2 regions of the Streptomyces sp. NBC_00576 genome follow, and region 1 is predicted to be linked to the other one. Evidence: riboswitches for the same ligand, from Rfam matches in the RefSeq annotation. Region 1 holds a riboswitch; the other holds the start of a gene.
What was found. Region 1 has a riboswitch for S-adenosylmethionine ahead of thrC (threonine synthase). Riboswitches for the same ligand answer to the same signal wherever they lie in the genome.

Region 1 (6,479 bases):
GAGCTGCTCGCGCTGCCGGGCAGCTGGGACGAGGTCGTGGAGGTCGTACGCCGCTGCGGTCTGGGGGAACGGGTCGCGGAGTTGGCTCCGCAGCCGTCGTCAGGTGGGGGCCTGCGAGCGGAGGAGAGCGGTCCTGTCGGCATCGAGGAGCTCAGGACGATGCTGCGGGACCGGGCGGCCTCGCTCGTCTTCGCAGAACGGACCGGACTCGACGGCGCGCTGGGATTCCTGTCCACCGAGCCGCTGCGTCGGCTGATCGGTGACCACCGCGGGTCCCTGCCTGTGGCGGTGGTGGTCGGTGCGAAAGGCGCCGGAAAGACCTTCACCTACGCGCGGATGTGCGCCGCGGGAAGCTGGTCCGGCTTCGCCGAGAAGGCGGGGCTGAAGGTGCTGGACGACGCGCTCGTCGTGCCTGTCCTGGATCCCGCCAACCTCGACCAGGAAACCACCGGAGAGCGGAGCACCAGCCCCCAGGATCTGCGCGACCTCGCTGCGGGCGGCGAGGGGACGACTCGTACGCAGATCCTTCGGCTGCTCAACGAATCTCTGAGGTCGCCTGAAAATGGCACGGACCCGGATTTCTGGCTCTACATCTGGCTGCGCTGCATGGCGCTGGCAGGCGGCAGCGAGGCCGCCCGGGACATCGACTACGACGCCGAACACGAACTGCTGGAACTCGGACGTCAGCGACAACTGCTCTTTGTCTTCGACGGGTTGGAGGACTTTCTCCAGGAACTCGAAGGCGAGGCCAAGCGTGTCGCGCTGCGTGCACTGCTCGTGGACGTTCCCGAATGGCTGCGATCGCTACGAGGACGGCCGCTCGGTCTGGTGGTGTTCGTGCGCCGGGACCTGGCGGCGTGGGCCATCCGGCAGAACCTCGGCCAGTTCCTCGACCGGTATGACCCCTACGCGTTGCGTTGGGATGCCCAGGAAGCCCTGAGGCTCGCTCTTTGGGTCGCGGTGACTGCCAAAGCCGTGCCAGAGCCGCCGGAGCGGGAGCTGATGGAACTCTCGTACGAGGAGATCACGCGGGCTCTGCATTCGGTGTGGGGGGCGAAACTCGGTTCGGACAGCTCCCGCGAGGCCTGGTCGGACCGCTGGGTACCAGCGGCGCTGGCGGACTTCAACGACCAGGTGCAGGCTCGCGATGTCGTGCGCTTCCTCCGGGAGGCTGCCAATCTGTCAGCGGGAGACGAGCGGACGGACCGGTTGCTCGTCCCCACGGCCATGCGTACCGCACTTGTCCAGTGCAGTTCGGAGAAGGTCAAGGAGATCGGACAGGAGAACAAGAAGCTCGGCGATCTGCTGCGCGGGTTGGAAAGGTACGCCCACGAGGTACTCATGCCCTTCAGCGCCGACGACGTCGGACTGGACGCCAACGGCATCGAGGTACTGCGTGACGCCGGAGCGCTGGCCGCCGACTCGGATGGTCGCTACCGACTGCCCGAGATCTACCGGCACGCCCTCGGTTTCCGAACCCAGGGACGGGCCCGTGTCGTACGGCGTTGAAGCAGTAACAGCCCGTCAGCCCAGCGCGTTCAGCTGGTCCAGGAACCACTGGGCCGGCGGCAGCGCGGTCGCCGCCGCGGCCAGCCGCTTCGTGCGTTCCGCCCGTTCGCCGGCCCCCATGTTCAGCGCCTCCTCCAGCGCCCGCGCCGTCTGTGTCACGTCGTACGGGTTCACCACGATCGCGTCCTCGCCCAGCTCCTCGTACGCCCCCGCCTCCCGTGACAGCACCAGCGCGCACCCTTCGTCGGAGACCACCGGGATCTCCTTGGCGACGAGGTTCATGCCGTCGCGGATGGGGTTGACGAGGGCCACGTCGGCGAGGCGGTAGGCGGCCAGGGAGCGGGCGAAGTCGTCCTTGACGTGGAGGACGACCGGGGTCCAACCCGGGCTCCCGTACGCCGAGTTGATGTCGTCCGCCACCCGTTGCACCTCGGCCGTGTAGTCGCGGTACACCGCCAGGTCCTGCCGGGAGGGGTATGCGAACGCCACGTGCACGACCCGCTCCTGCCACTCCGGGCGGTCCTCCAGCAACTGCCGGTACGCCAGCAGGCCCCGCACGATGTTCTTCGACAGCTCGGTACGGTCGACGCGCACGATCGTCTTCCGGCCGTCGCCGCCGATCTCGGCCCTCAACGCGGCCATCCGCTCCTCGACGTCCGGCTCGTGCGCGCGCCTGCGCAGGAAGTCCGCGTCCGCGCCCAGCCCGTGCACCCCGATCCGCGTGTCGCCGAGGCCGCCGACCAGGTCCCTACAGCAGGCGGTGAACGCGTCGGCCCACCGGCGGGTGAGGAAGCCGAGGCGGTCCGCGCCGAGCATGCCGCGAAGGAGCTGCTCGGAGATGTCGTACGGCAGCATCCGGAAGTAGTCCGCCGGTGCCCACGGCGTGTGCGAGAAGTGCCCGATGCGCAGGTCGGGGCGCAGTTCGCGCAGCATCCCCGGGACCAGGCACAGGTGGTAGTCCTGGACCACCACCGACGCGCCCTCGGCCGCCTCGTCCGCCAGCGCCGCCGCGAACGCGCGGTTGTAGGCCTCGTACGACGCCCACTGGCGCCGGAACTCCGCGTCGAAGACCGGCTCCAGCGGGGTCTGGTACAGCATGTGGTTCACGAACCAGAGCACCGAGTTGGCGATGCCGTTGTACGCGTCCTCGTGCACGGCCGCAGGGATCGCGAGCATGCGCACGCCCGGCTCGCCCTCTCCCCGCCGTACCGCCTCGCGGTCGCCGTCGCCGAGGGCCGAGCAGACCCACAGGGCGTTCGCGTCGGGCCCGATCGCCGACAGCCCGGAGACCAGCCCGCCGCCGCCGCGCCGGGCGTGCAGCGAGCCGTCCTCGCGGACCTCGTACGTGACCGGGCCACGGTTGGACGCGACCAGCACCCGGTACTCACCTTGCACACCCTGCGTTGAAGCCATACGCCTCAACCTAGCCCGGCCCGGAAACGCTCAAACGTACACACGTACGCCTCAGCCGTATACAAGACCGCACAGGACCTGCTCCGGGACCTGTTCCGGGACCTGTTCCCGGGCCTGTTCCGGGACTCGTCCCGGCCTACGCGACCTTCCTCCTCGCGTACTCCGCGATGTCCGCCATCGGCGGGCGTTCCTCCGTGTCCACCGAGTACGTACGCGGTTCGAAACCGTTGTCTCCGCGCTCGAACTGGGTGAGCGAGGGGCGGATCAGATGGCCGCGGGCCAGCCGGAGCTGTGCGGTGCGGTAGATCGCGGCGGACATCCGGCCCAGGGCCTGGCCGTCCTGGTGGCGGTGCTTGCGCACACCCACGTCGACCTGCGCCAACGCGTCCAGGCCCACCAGGTGCAGGGCGTCGATCAGCATGCCCAGCTCCACGCCGTAGCCGACGGGGAACGGGAGCTGTTCGAGGAGTGAGCGGCGGGCCGCGTACTCGCCGCCGAGCGGCTGGACGAAGCCGGCCAGCTGCGGCCAGTGCATGTTGAGGAGGGGGCGGGCCATCAGTTCGGTGACCCGGCCGCCCTGGCCCGCTGCCTGGCCGAGCGGGCGGTCGTACATCGCCTTGACGAGATCCACACCCGGGTCCGTGAGCAGGGGGCCCACGATCCCGGAGACGAAGTCCGACGAGAACTCCTTCAGGTCCGCGTCGATGAAGCAGACGATGTCCCCGCTGGTGACCAGGAGCGAGCGCCACAGGACCTCGCCCTTGCCCGGTACGGCCGGGATACGCGGCAGGATGTCGTCGCGGTGCACGACCCGGGCGCCCGCCGCGGCGGCCACCTCGGAGGTGCGGTCGGTCGATCCCGAGTCGATGACGACGATCTCGTCGACGAGCGGGACCTTCAGCATCAGGTCACGGCGGATGACGGCGACGATCTCGCCGACCGTCTCCTCCTCGTTCAGCGCGGGCAGGACGACACTCACCGTGGCGTTCGAGGAACGCTTGGCGGCGATCAGCTTCTTGAGCGGGCGGTCACCAACGGACCAGGAGCGCGTGCTGAGCCAGCGCTCGACGTCTTCCAGCACCTGCGGCTCTCCCTTACGTTGCATGGGGGGAAGCGCGATCTTCTATCTCGCGGTTCGGACGGCTCCCACCACCATCCAAGCCTTCGGTTACAGTCTTGAACAACGCGGGTGACCATCGCATGTCCGAGGTCGCCGGTGTTCACAACCTCACAACTTCATACCGCTCATCCAGAGGGGCAGAGGGATACGGCCCGATGAAGCCCCGGCAACCCTCCAGCCGGTCTTGTCGCATGTTCATGTGGCGAGGCTGCCGGCTCGGGAAGGTGCCAAATCCGTCTCATGGCGAAATGCGTCGTGAGGAAGATGAGGAAGGGCCTCGCCTCCATGGCTGCGCAAACTCAAACTGTCGAGAGCACCGAGAGCACCACTGCCGGCTCCGGCACCCCTGTAGATCTCGGTCCCGCCACCGCACTCTCCTGCCGCGAATGCGGCCACCGCGTCCCCCTCGGTCCGGTGTTCGCCTGCGAGGAGTGTTTCGGCCCGCTGGAGATCGCCTACGACTTCGGCATCCATTCGGCGGCCGACACCGAGGAACTCCGCAAGCGCATCGAAGCGGGACCCGCGAACATCTGGCGCTATGCGCCCCTGCTGCCGGTCCCCGCGAACGTCGCCGAGAAGCCGAACATCAACCCCGGCTGGACCAAGCTCGTCCAGGCCGACAACCTCGCCCGTGAGCTGGGTGTCGACGCCGGCAAGCTCTTCGTCAAGGACGACTCCGGCAACCCGACCCACTCCTTCAAGGACCGGGTCGTCGCCCAGGCCATCGAGGCCGCCCGCGCCTTCAACTTCACCACCCTCTCCTGCTCCTCCACGGGCAACCTGGCCGGTGCCGTGGGCGCCGCCGCCGCCCGGGCCGGTTTCCGTTCCTGCGTGTTCATCCCGCACGACCTGGAGCAGGGCAAGGTCGTCATGGCCGCGGTGTACGGCGGCGAGCTCGTCGGCATCGAGGGCAACTACGACGACGTGAACCGCTTCTGCTCCGAGCTGATCGGCGACCCGGTCGGCGAGGGCTGGGGCTTCGTCAACGTCAACTTGCGCCCGTACTACGCGGAGGGCAGCAAGACCCTGGCGTACGAGATCTGCGAGCAGCTCGGCTGGCAGCTGCCGGACCAGCTCGTCGTGCCGATCGCCTCCGGGTCGCAGCTCACGAAGATCGACAAGGGTCTGCAGGAGCTGATCAAGCTCGGGCTGGTCGCCGACAAGCCGTACAAGATCTTCGGCGCCCAGGCGGAGGGCTGCTCGCCGGTGTCCGTGGCCTACAAGGCCGGGCACGACGTCGTACGGCCGCAGAAGCCCAACACCATCGCCAAGTCGCTGGCGATCGGCAACCCGGCGGACGGGCCGTACGTGCTGGATATCGCGCGGCGGACCGGCGGGGCGGTGGAGGACGTGAACGACGAGCAGATCGTCGACGCGATTCGGTTGCTCGCGCGTACGGAAGGGATCTTCGCGGAGACCGCCGGTGGGGTGACCGTGGGTGTGGCGAAGAAGCTGATCGAGAATGGTCTCCTCGACCCGACGCTCACGACTGTCGTGTTGAACACCGGGGACGGTCTCAAGACGTTGGACGCGGTGGCCGACGTCGGGCTGACTGCGACGATTCGGCCCAGCCTTGAGTCTTTCCGGGACGCCGGCCTCGTATAGCCGTTGTTGTCTGCGGGTCCGTGGGGGCTGGTCGCGCCCACGCGGCGGTAGCCGCACATCCAGCACAGCCCCGCGCCCCTTTGGGGCGCTCCACCTGACCGGAGGTCAATCGTGAGCGTTTCCGTCCGCATCCCCACCATCCTGCGTACCTACACCGGTGGACAGGCCGAGGTGGCCGCTGAGGGTGGGACCCTCGCTGAGGTCATCGCTGATCTGGAGAAGAACCACACGGGGATCGCCGCCCGCGTGCTCGACGATCAGGGCAAGCTGCGTCGCTTCGTCAACGTGTACGTCAACGACGACGACGTCCGGTTCGAGCAGGGGCTGGAGACGGCGACGCCGGACGGTGCCGGGGTGTCGATCATTCCGGCGGTCGCCGGAGGCTGATCCCGGGTTTGATACCCGCGAGTAGTAACCGTCGGTAACATTGATTACCGAGAGTTCATCGAATTGCCCCCTCCGTGAGAGAAGCGGAGGGGGCAATTCTGTATGGTTGAGCGCGGTACAGTTGGGGAAGCCGCACCACTTCGCTCGCCGCACGCGTATTAATTCCTGCCGCGCACCCAACGAGAAGTAGCCAAAGTGTGCAGGCCTTTTGCGTTTTTTGTTCTCTTTGTGGGGCCCGGCTTGCCCTGAATCCGCGTGAATTCTCCGCATATTTACTGACCTGGCGTGCCCGGATTTCTCGTCCGATTGACCTGTTGCAGAGGGCAGTTGGACAGATACATTCGGCCGCGGTCGACGCGTTCCGGCGCACACCTCCACCGGTTGGGGGGGTGAGGTCTGACCCGGATCCGCGAAGTGCGGATCCGTGCAAGGGCCAGTAATAGGG
Region 2 (6,479 bases), 3.4 Mb from region 1:
CATCGACGAGCAGGCCGCCAAGCGGTCCGAGCGTGCGGTCGCCTTCCTGTTCACGCTGTCGATGCTGGCCACCGTCGCCTTCATCGCCTCATACGTGGCGATCCCGGCCGACAAGGCGATCTACGTCTTCCCGATCGGGCACCTCAGCGCGCTGAACTTCGCGCTGGGGATCTCCCTCGGCCTGGCGCTCTTCCTGATCGGCGCGGGCGCGGTCCACTGGGCCCGCACCCTGATGTCCGACGAGGAACTCGTCGACGAGCGGCACGCGATCTCCGCGCCGCCCGAGGTCAAGGCGAAGGTCCTGGCCGACTTCAAGCAGGGCGCCAAAGAGTCCGCGATCGGCCGGCGCAAGCTGGTCCGCAACACGATGTTCGGTGCGCTGGCCCTGTTCCCGCTCTCCGGCGTCATGCTGCTGCGCGACCTCGGCCCGCTGCCCGGCACGAAGCTCCGCCACACCATGTGGTCCAAGGGCAAGCAGCTCGTCAACATGAACACGAACGAGCCGCTGCGTCCCTCGGACATCGCGGTCGGTTCGCTCACCTTCGCCAAGCCCGAGGGCCTGGAGGAGGACGACCACGAGTTCCAGACCGAGATCGCCAAGGCCGCCCTGATGATCGTCCGCATCCAGCCGGACAACATCAAGGACAAGCGCGAGCTCGACTGGTCCTACCAGGGCATCGTGGCGTACTCGAAGATCTGCACCCACGTCGGTTGCCCGATCTCCCTGTACGAGCAGCAGACGCACCACGTGCTCTGCCCCTGCCACCAGTCCACCTTCGACCTCTCCGACGGCGCCCGGGTGATCTTCGGCCCCGCCGGTCACGCCCTGCCGCAGCTGCGCATCGGCGTGAACGACGAGGGCTACCTTGAGGCGCTCGGCGACTTCTCCGAGCCCGTCGGTCCTGCCTTCTGGGAGCGCGGATGAGCACTACGGCAAACACAGACGCGCGTTCGTCGCGTGAGAAGGCACCCGCCGGTGAGCGTGTCGCCGACTGGGCCGACGGCCGGCTGGGGATCTACTCCCTGGCCAAGGCCAACATGCGCAAGATCTTCCCCGACCACTGGTCGTTCATGCTGGGCGAGGTCTGCCTCTACAGCTTCATCATCATCATCCTCACGGGTGTGTATCTGACGCTGTTCTTCCACCCGTCGATGAACGAGGTGGAGTACCACGGCAGCTACATCCCGCTGCAGGGCCAGCTGATGTCCGAGGCCTTCAACTCGACCATGCACATCTCCTTCGATGTGCGCGGTGGTCTGCTGATCCGGCAGATCCACCACTGGGCGGCGCTGATCTTCCTCGCCGGCATGTTCGTGCACATGATGCGCGTGTTCTTCACGGGTGCGTTCCGCAAGCCCCGCGAGGTCAACTGGCTGTTCGGGTTCCTGCTGTTCGTCCTGGGCATGTTCACCGGGTTCACCGGCTACTCGCTCCCTGACGACCTGCTCTCCGGTACCGGTGTGCGCTTCATGGAGGGCGCGGTCCTGTCCGTGCCGGTCGTGGGCACGTACCTGTCGTTCTTCCTGTTCGGCGGCGAGTTCCCCGGCGGCGACTTCGTGTCCCGGTTCTACTCGATCCACGTACTGCTGCTGCCGGGCATCATGCTCGGCCTGGTGGTCGGCCATCTGATCCTGGTCTTCTACCACAAGCACACGCAGTTCGCGGGCCCCGGAAAGACGAACAACAACGTCGTCGGCATGCCGCTGCTGCCGGTCTACATGGCCAAGGCCGGAGGCTTCTTCTTCCTGGTCTTCGGTGTCATCGCGGTCATCGCTGCCATCGCCTCGATCAACCCGATCTGGACCATGGGCCCCTACCGGCCGGACCAGGTGTCGACCGGTGCGCAGCCCGACTGGTACATGGGCTTCTCCGAGGGCCTGATCCGTGTCATGCCGGGCTGGGAGATCAACTTCTGGGGTCACACGCTCGTCCTGGGTGTGTTCATCCCGCTGATCATCTTCCCGCTGGTCCTGGTCGCGATCGCGGTCTACCCGTTCATCGAGTCCTGGGTCACCGGCGACAAGAGCGAGCACCACATCCTGGACCGCCCGCGCAACGCGCCGACCCGTACGGGCTTCGGTGTCGCGTGGATCACCTGGTACATGGTGCTGCTGATCGGTGGTGGAAACGACCTCTGGGCCACGCACTTCCACCTGTCGATCAACGCGATCACCTGGTTCGTACGGATCGCGTTCTTCGTCGCCCCGGTCCTCGCGTTCATCGCCACCAAGCGGATCTGCCTCGGCCTCCAGCGCCGCGACAAGGACAAGGTGCTGCACGGCCGCGAGTCCGGCATCATCAAGCGTCTGCCGCACGGTGAGTTCATCGAGGTGCACGAGCCGCTCAGCCAGGAGGCCCTGCACACCCTCACCGCGCACGAGCAGTACGCGCCGGCCGCGATCGGCGTGACCGTCGATGAGAACGGTGTCGAGCGCAAGGTGAAGGGCACGGAGAAGCTGCGCGCCAAGCTCAGCAAGTCGTACTACGGCGAGGACAGCCAGATCGCCAAGCCCACCGCCGAGGAGTACAAGGAGATCACGAGCGGCCACGGCCACCACTGATCACCCCGCTTCGCCACACACGGCAGAAGGGCCCCGTCCGTACACCGGACGGGGCCCTTCGCCGTGCCGCCGGGCTGGATAGGGTGTTCCCATTCCACTAGGAGTCCCGCGGAGTTCCGCAGGGACTTACCCCAGGAGCGGCAAATGAGCGCTGTGAACCCCGCCGGAGGCGATACCGCGGCGGTCCGTTCCTGGCCCCGCGTACTGAACGGCCTGCTCGACGGCCATGACCTGAGCGCCGCCGACACCGCCTGGGCGATGAACCTGATCATGCGCGGTGAGGCCACCGACGCGCAGATCGCCGGGTTCGTGGTGGCACTGCGGGCCAAGGGTGAAACCGTCGAGGAGATCTCGGGGTTCGTCGAGGCGATGTACGAGCACGCCAACGTGATCGAGGTGCCGGGGCCGACCGTCGACATCGTCGGCACCGGCGGCGACGGCGCCAACACGGTGAACATCTCCACCATGTCGGCGATCGTCATCGCCGGCACGGGCGCCAAGGTCGTCAAGCACGGTAACCGGGCGGCCTCCTCGGCCTCCGGGGCGTCGGACGTGCTGGGGCAGCTCGGAGTCAATCTGGAGCTGACGCCGAAGCGGGTGGCCGAGGTGGCCGAGGAAGCCGGGATCACCTTCTGCTTCGCGGCCAAGTTCCATCCGGCGATGCGTCATGTGGGCGCCGCGCGAGGCCAGTTGGGCATCCGGACGGTCTTCAACATCCTGGGCCCGCTGACCAACCCCGCCAAGGTCAGGGCGCAGGCGGTCGGGGTCGCCGACCCCCGGATGGCGCCCATCGTCGCCGGTGTCTTCGCCGAGCGCGGCAACTCGTCCCTGGTGTTCCGGGGCGACGACGGCCTCGACGAACTGACGATCACCGCCACCTCCCGGGTGTGGGTCGTCCGGGACGGCAAGGTGACGGAGGAGACCTTCGACCCGCGCGACGTGGGCATCGAACTGGTCCCGGTGGAGGCGCTGCGCGGCGGCGACGCCTCCTACAACGCGGCGGTCGCCCGGCGGCTGCTGGACGGCGAGACCGGGCCCGTACGGGATGCCGTGCTGCTCAACTCGGCGGCCGCACTGGTGGCGCTGGACCCGGGGCCGGGTTCACTGGCCGAACAGATCGGCGCCGGGATGGCGCGGGCCGCGGAATCCGTCGACTCCGGGGCGGCGAAGCGGACGCTGGAGCGGTGGGCGGCGGCCAGCAACGCGTAGCGCTTCCTCGATTCCCCTCTTTCTCTCTTCCCCGCTTCTCTTGCCTTCTTGTTGATGGGCGTCCCGCGATCCGGACACGGGTTGCGGGGCGTCGATCACTTCACGTACGTTCTGTACCAGGTCATGAGTGACAGTCATGAGGCCCCGGCCGACTGTCCGGCAACCCTCCGTCCGTGGCGGGGTGCCCCGGGATGAAGACCAGGCCGTAGGCAGCAAGGCTTACGGCAAGCGCGGGCCCCTCTCGATACCAGGGGTCCTGGTCGTTCGAGGGAGTCTTCCGTGAGCAAGCGAATGCGATAGGGCTGCCGAGCCCCGCCTCCGCGCACCCTTTTCACCTTTTTCCTGTGCTGAGCCACGTCCGCTCGCACAGCGATTCCTCTTGCCTCTCACGGGAGTTCGCCATGTCTGTCTCCACCCTTGCCGCCGACCAGGCCGTTTGCTGTGACATTTCGGGGCCTTTGGCTGTTCTGGGCCGTGATGTCACCGTCCCGCTCGTCACCGGCGGCGAGGTCAACTACGCGGCGCTCGACTACGCCGCCAGCGCGCCCGCCCTCCAGCGGGTCTGGGACGACGTGGCCGCGTACGCGCCCTACTACGGCAGCGTGCACCGGGGTGCCGGCTACCTCTCCCAGCTGTCGACGGACCTCTTCGAGAACGCCCGCAGGACGGTCACGGAGTTCCTGGACTGCCGCGCCGACGACCAGCTGATCTTCACTCGGTCCACCACCGACTCCCTCAACCTCCTCGCCGCCGCCCTCCCCGACGGCTGCCAGGTCTTCGTCTTCGAGACCGAGCACCACGCCTCCCTGCTGCCCTGGCAGAACGCGCAGGTCACCTACCTCGACGCCCCGCGCACCCCCCAGCAGGCCGTGGCCACCCTTAAGGAGGCCCTCGCCGCCCGTACCGCATCTGTTCAGGGGGGCCAGGGCCCGGCCCTCGTCTGCGTCACCGGCGCCTCCAACGTCACCGGTGAGCTGTGGCCCGTACGGGAGCTGGCCGACGCCGCCCACGCGCACGGTGCCCGGATCGTCCTTGACGCCGCCCAGCTGGCCCCGCACCACCCGGTCTCCGTCCAGGACCTGGACGTCGACTGGGTCGCCTTCTCCGGCCACAAGCTGTACGCGCCCTTCGGCTCCGGTGTCCTGGCCGGCCGCGCCGACTGGCTGCGCGCCGCCGACCCGTACCTCGCCGGGGGCGGCGCCAGCCGCAAGGTCACGCGGCGCACGGACGGGGGAGTGGACGTGGAGTGGCACGACACCGCCGCCCGGCACGAGGCCGGCTCGCCGAACGTCATCGGTGCCTACTCGATCGCCGCCGCCTGCAAGGCCCTCACCGAGGCCGGCTTCGACGCCCTCGTGGCTCGGGAGCAGCACCTGATCGACACCGTGCGGGCGGGGCTGGCGGAGGTGCCCGAGGTCAGGGTTCTCTCGCTGTTCGGCGACGACGCCCCGCGCGTCGGCGTCATCTCGTTCGTCGTCGAGGGCTGGAACAGCTCGCACTTCGCCGCGGCGCTTTCCGCCGAGTACGGGATCGGGGTGCGGGACGGGTTGTTCTGCGCGCATCCGCTGGTGCGGACGCTGCTGGGCAGTGACCCGCAGACTCAGGGGGAGTGTGGCGCCCCGGAGGCTGCCCCCGGCGAGAAGTCGCTGAACGCGATTCGGGTGAGCTTCGGTGCGGGCACCCCCGACGAGCACGTGGAGCGGTTTGTGGGTGCGGTGAAGGAGCTTGTGCGGGATGGGGCTCGGTGGCAGTACCGGACCGAGGACGGGCGCTGCGTGCCGGCGGTCTGACCGCCCCCGCCGCCCTACCCGGCCCGTCCCCGGGGGCTCTGCCCCCGGGCCCCGCTCCTCGAACGCCGGAGGGGCTGGATGGTGCCCGCCGGGGCTGGATTTGCCGGCGGAGCCCGAAGCGTCAGCGTTGAAGGCGTCTAGCTGTCCAGGCCGATCGCGAACGCCGCCTCCAGGTCGTGCTGGGAGTACGTGCGGAACGCCACGTGGGTGTCTGTTGCCTCCACGCCCGGGATCTTGCTGATGCTGCCGGGGATGATCTCCGCCAGGTCCTCGTGGGCCTTGACACGGACCATCGCGATCAGGTCGTACGTACCGGTGACCGAGAAGACCTCGCTCACGCTGTCCAGGCCGGCGATCGACTCCGCGATCTCGGGGATCCGGTCCACGCTGGTCTTGATGAGCACGATCGCGGTGATCACGGCTGGTTCTCTCCCTCGGTGGCCGACGCTGGGGCGGAACTCACTCTAGTGGTACGCCGATGTCGCACCCACGCGTGGACGAAGCCCAGCCCGAACCCCACCACGTGCGCCAGATACGCCACCCCGGGCCCGGAGGACGCCCGGCCCGCCGCCACCCACTGGAGGGTCGCCCAGAACGGGAGGGTCAGCCAGGCCGGGAAGCGCAGCGGGAGGAAGAAGAGGAACGGGAAGAGGCTTGTGACGCGGGCGCCGGGGAAGAGGTACAAAAACGCGCCCAGGATCGCCGAGATCGCACCGGACGCCCCCACCAGCGTCTGCTGCGAGCCGGCGTTGGCGGCGGCGTAACCCAGCAGGGCGAGATAGCCGCAGCCCACGTAGAAGAGGGCGAACTCCAGGTGGCCGAGGCGTTCCTCGGTCATCGCGCCGAAGACGTAGAGGAAGAGCATGTTGCCCAGCAGGTGGACCCAGCTGCCGTGCACGAACAGTGCCGTGACAGGGG

Region 2: linked by a shared signal. The riboswitch ahead of OG734_RS36235 (aminotransferase class V-fold PLP-dependent enzyme) and the one ahead of thrC (threonine synthase) in region 1 are both predicted to bind S-adenosylmethionine.

What each region holds. Positions count from the first base shown of each region.
Region 1 is NZ_CP107780.1:4,934,470-4,940,948, reverse strand. It holds gene OG734_RS21120 (ParA family protein) at 1-1,509, shown strand, start outside; gene OG734_RS21115 (alpha,alpha-trehalose-phosphate synthase (UDP-forming)) at 1,525-2,922, opposite strand; gene OG734_RS21110 (glucosyl-3-phosphoglycerate synthase) at 3,059-4,003, opposite strand; SAM riboswitch class I at 4,165-4,313, shown strand; gene thrC (threonine synthase) at 4,328-5,647, shown strand; gene OG734_RS21100 (MoaD/ThiS family protein) at 5,759-6,034, shown strand.
Region 2 is NZ_CP107780.1:8,330,630-8,337,108, forward strand. It holds gene qcrA (cytochrome bc1 complex Rieske iron-sulfur subunit) at 1-925, shown strand, start outside; gene qcrB (cytochrome bc1 complex cytochrome b subunit) at 922-2,562, shown strand; gene trpD (anthranilate phosphoribosyltransferase) at 2,707-3,771, shown strand; SAM riboswitch class IV at 3,891-4,008, shown strand; gene OG734_RS36235 (aminotransferase class V-fold PLP-dependent enzyme) at 4,173-5,561, shown strand; gene OG734_RS36240 (Lrp/AsnC family transcriptional regulator) at 5,699-5,980, opposite strand; gene OG734_RS36245 (rhomboid family intramembrane serine protease) at 5,977-6,479, opposite strand, start outside.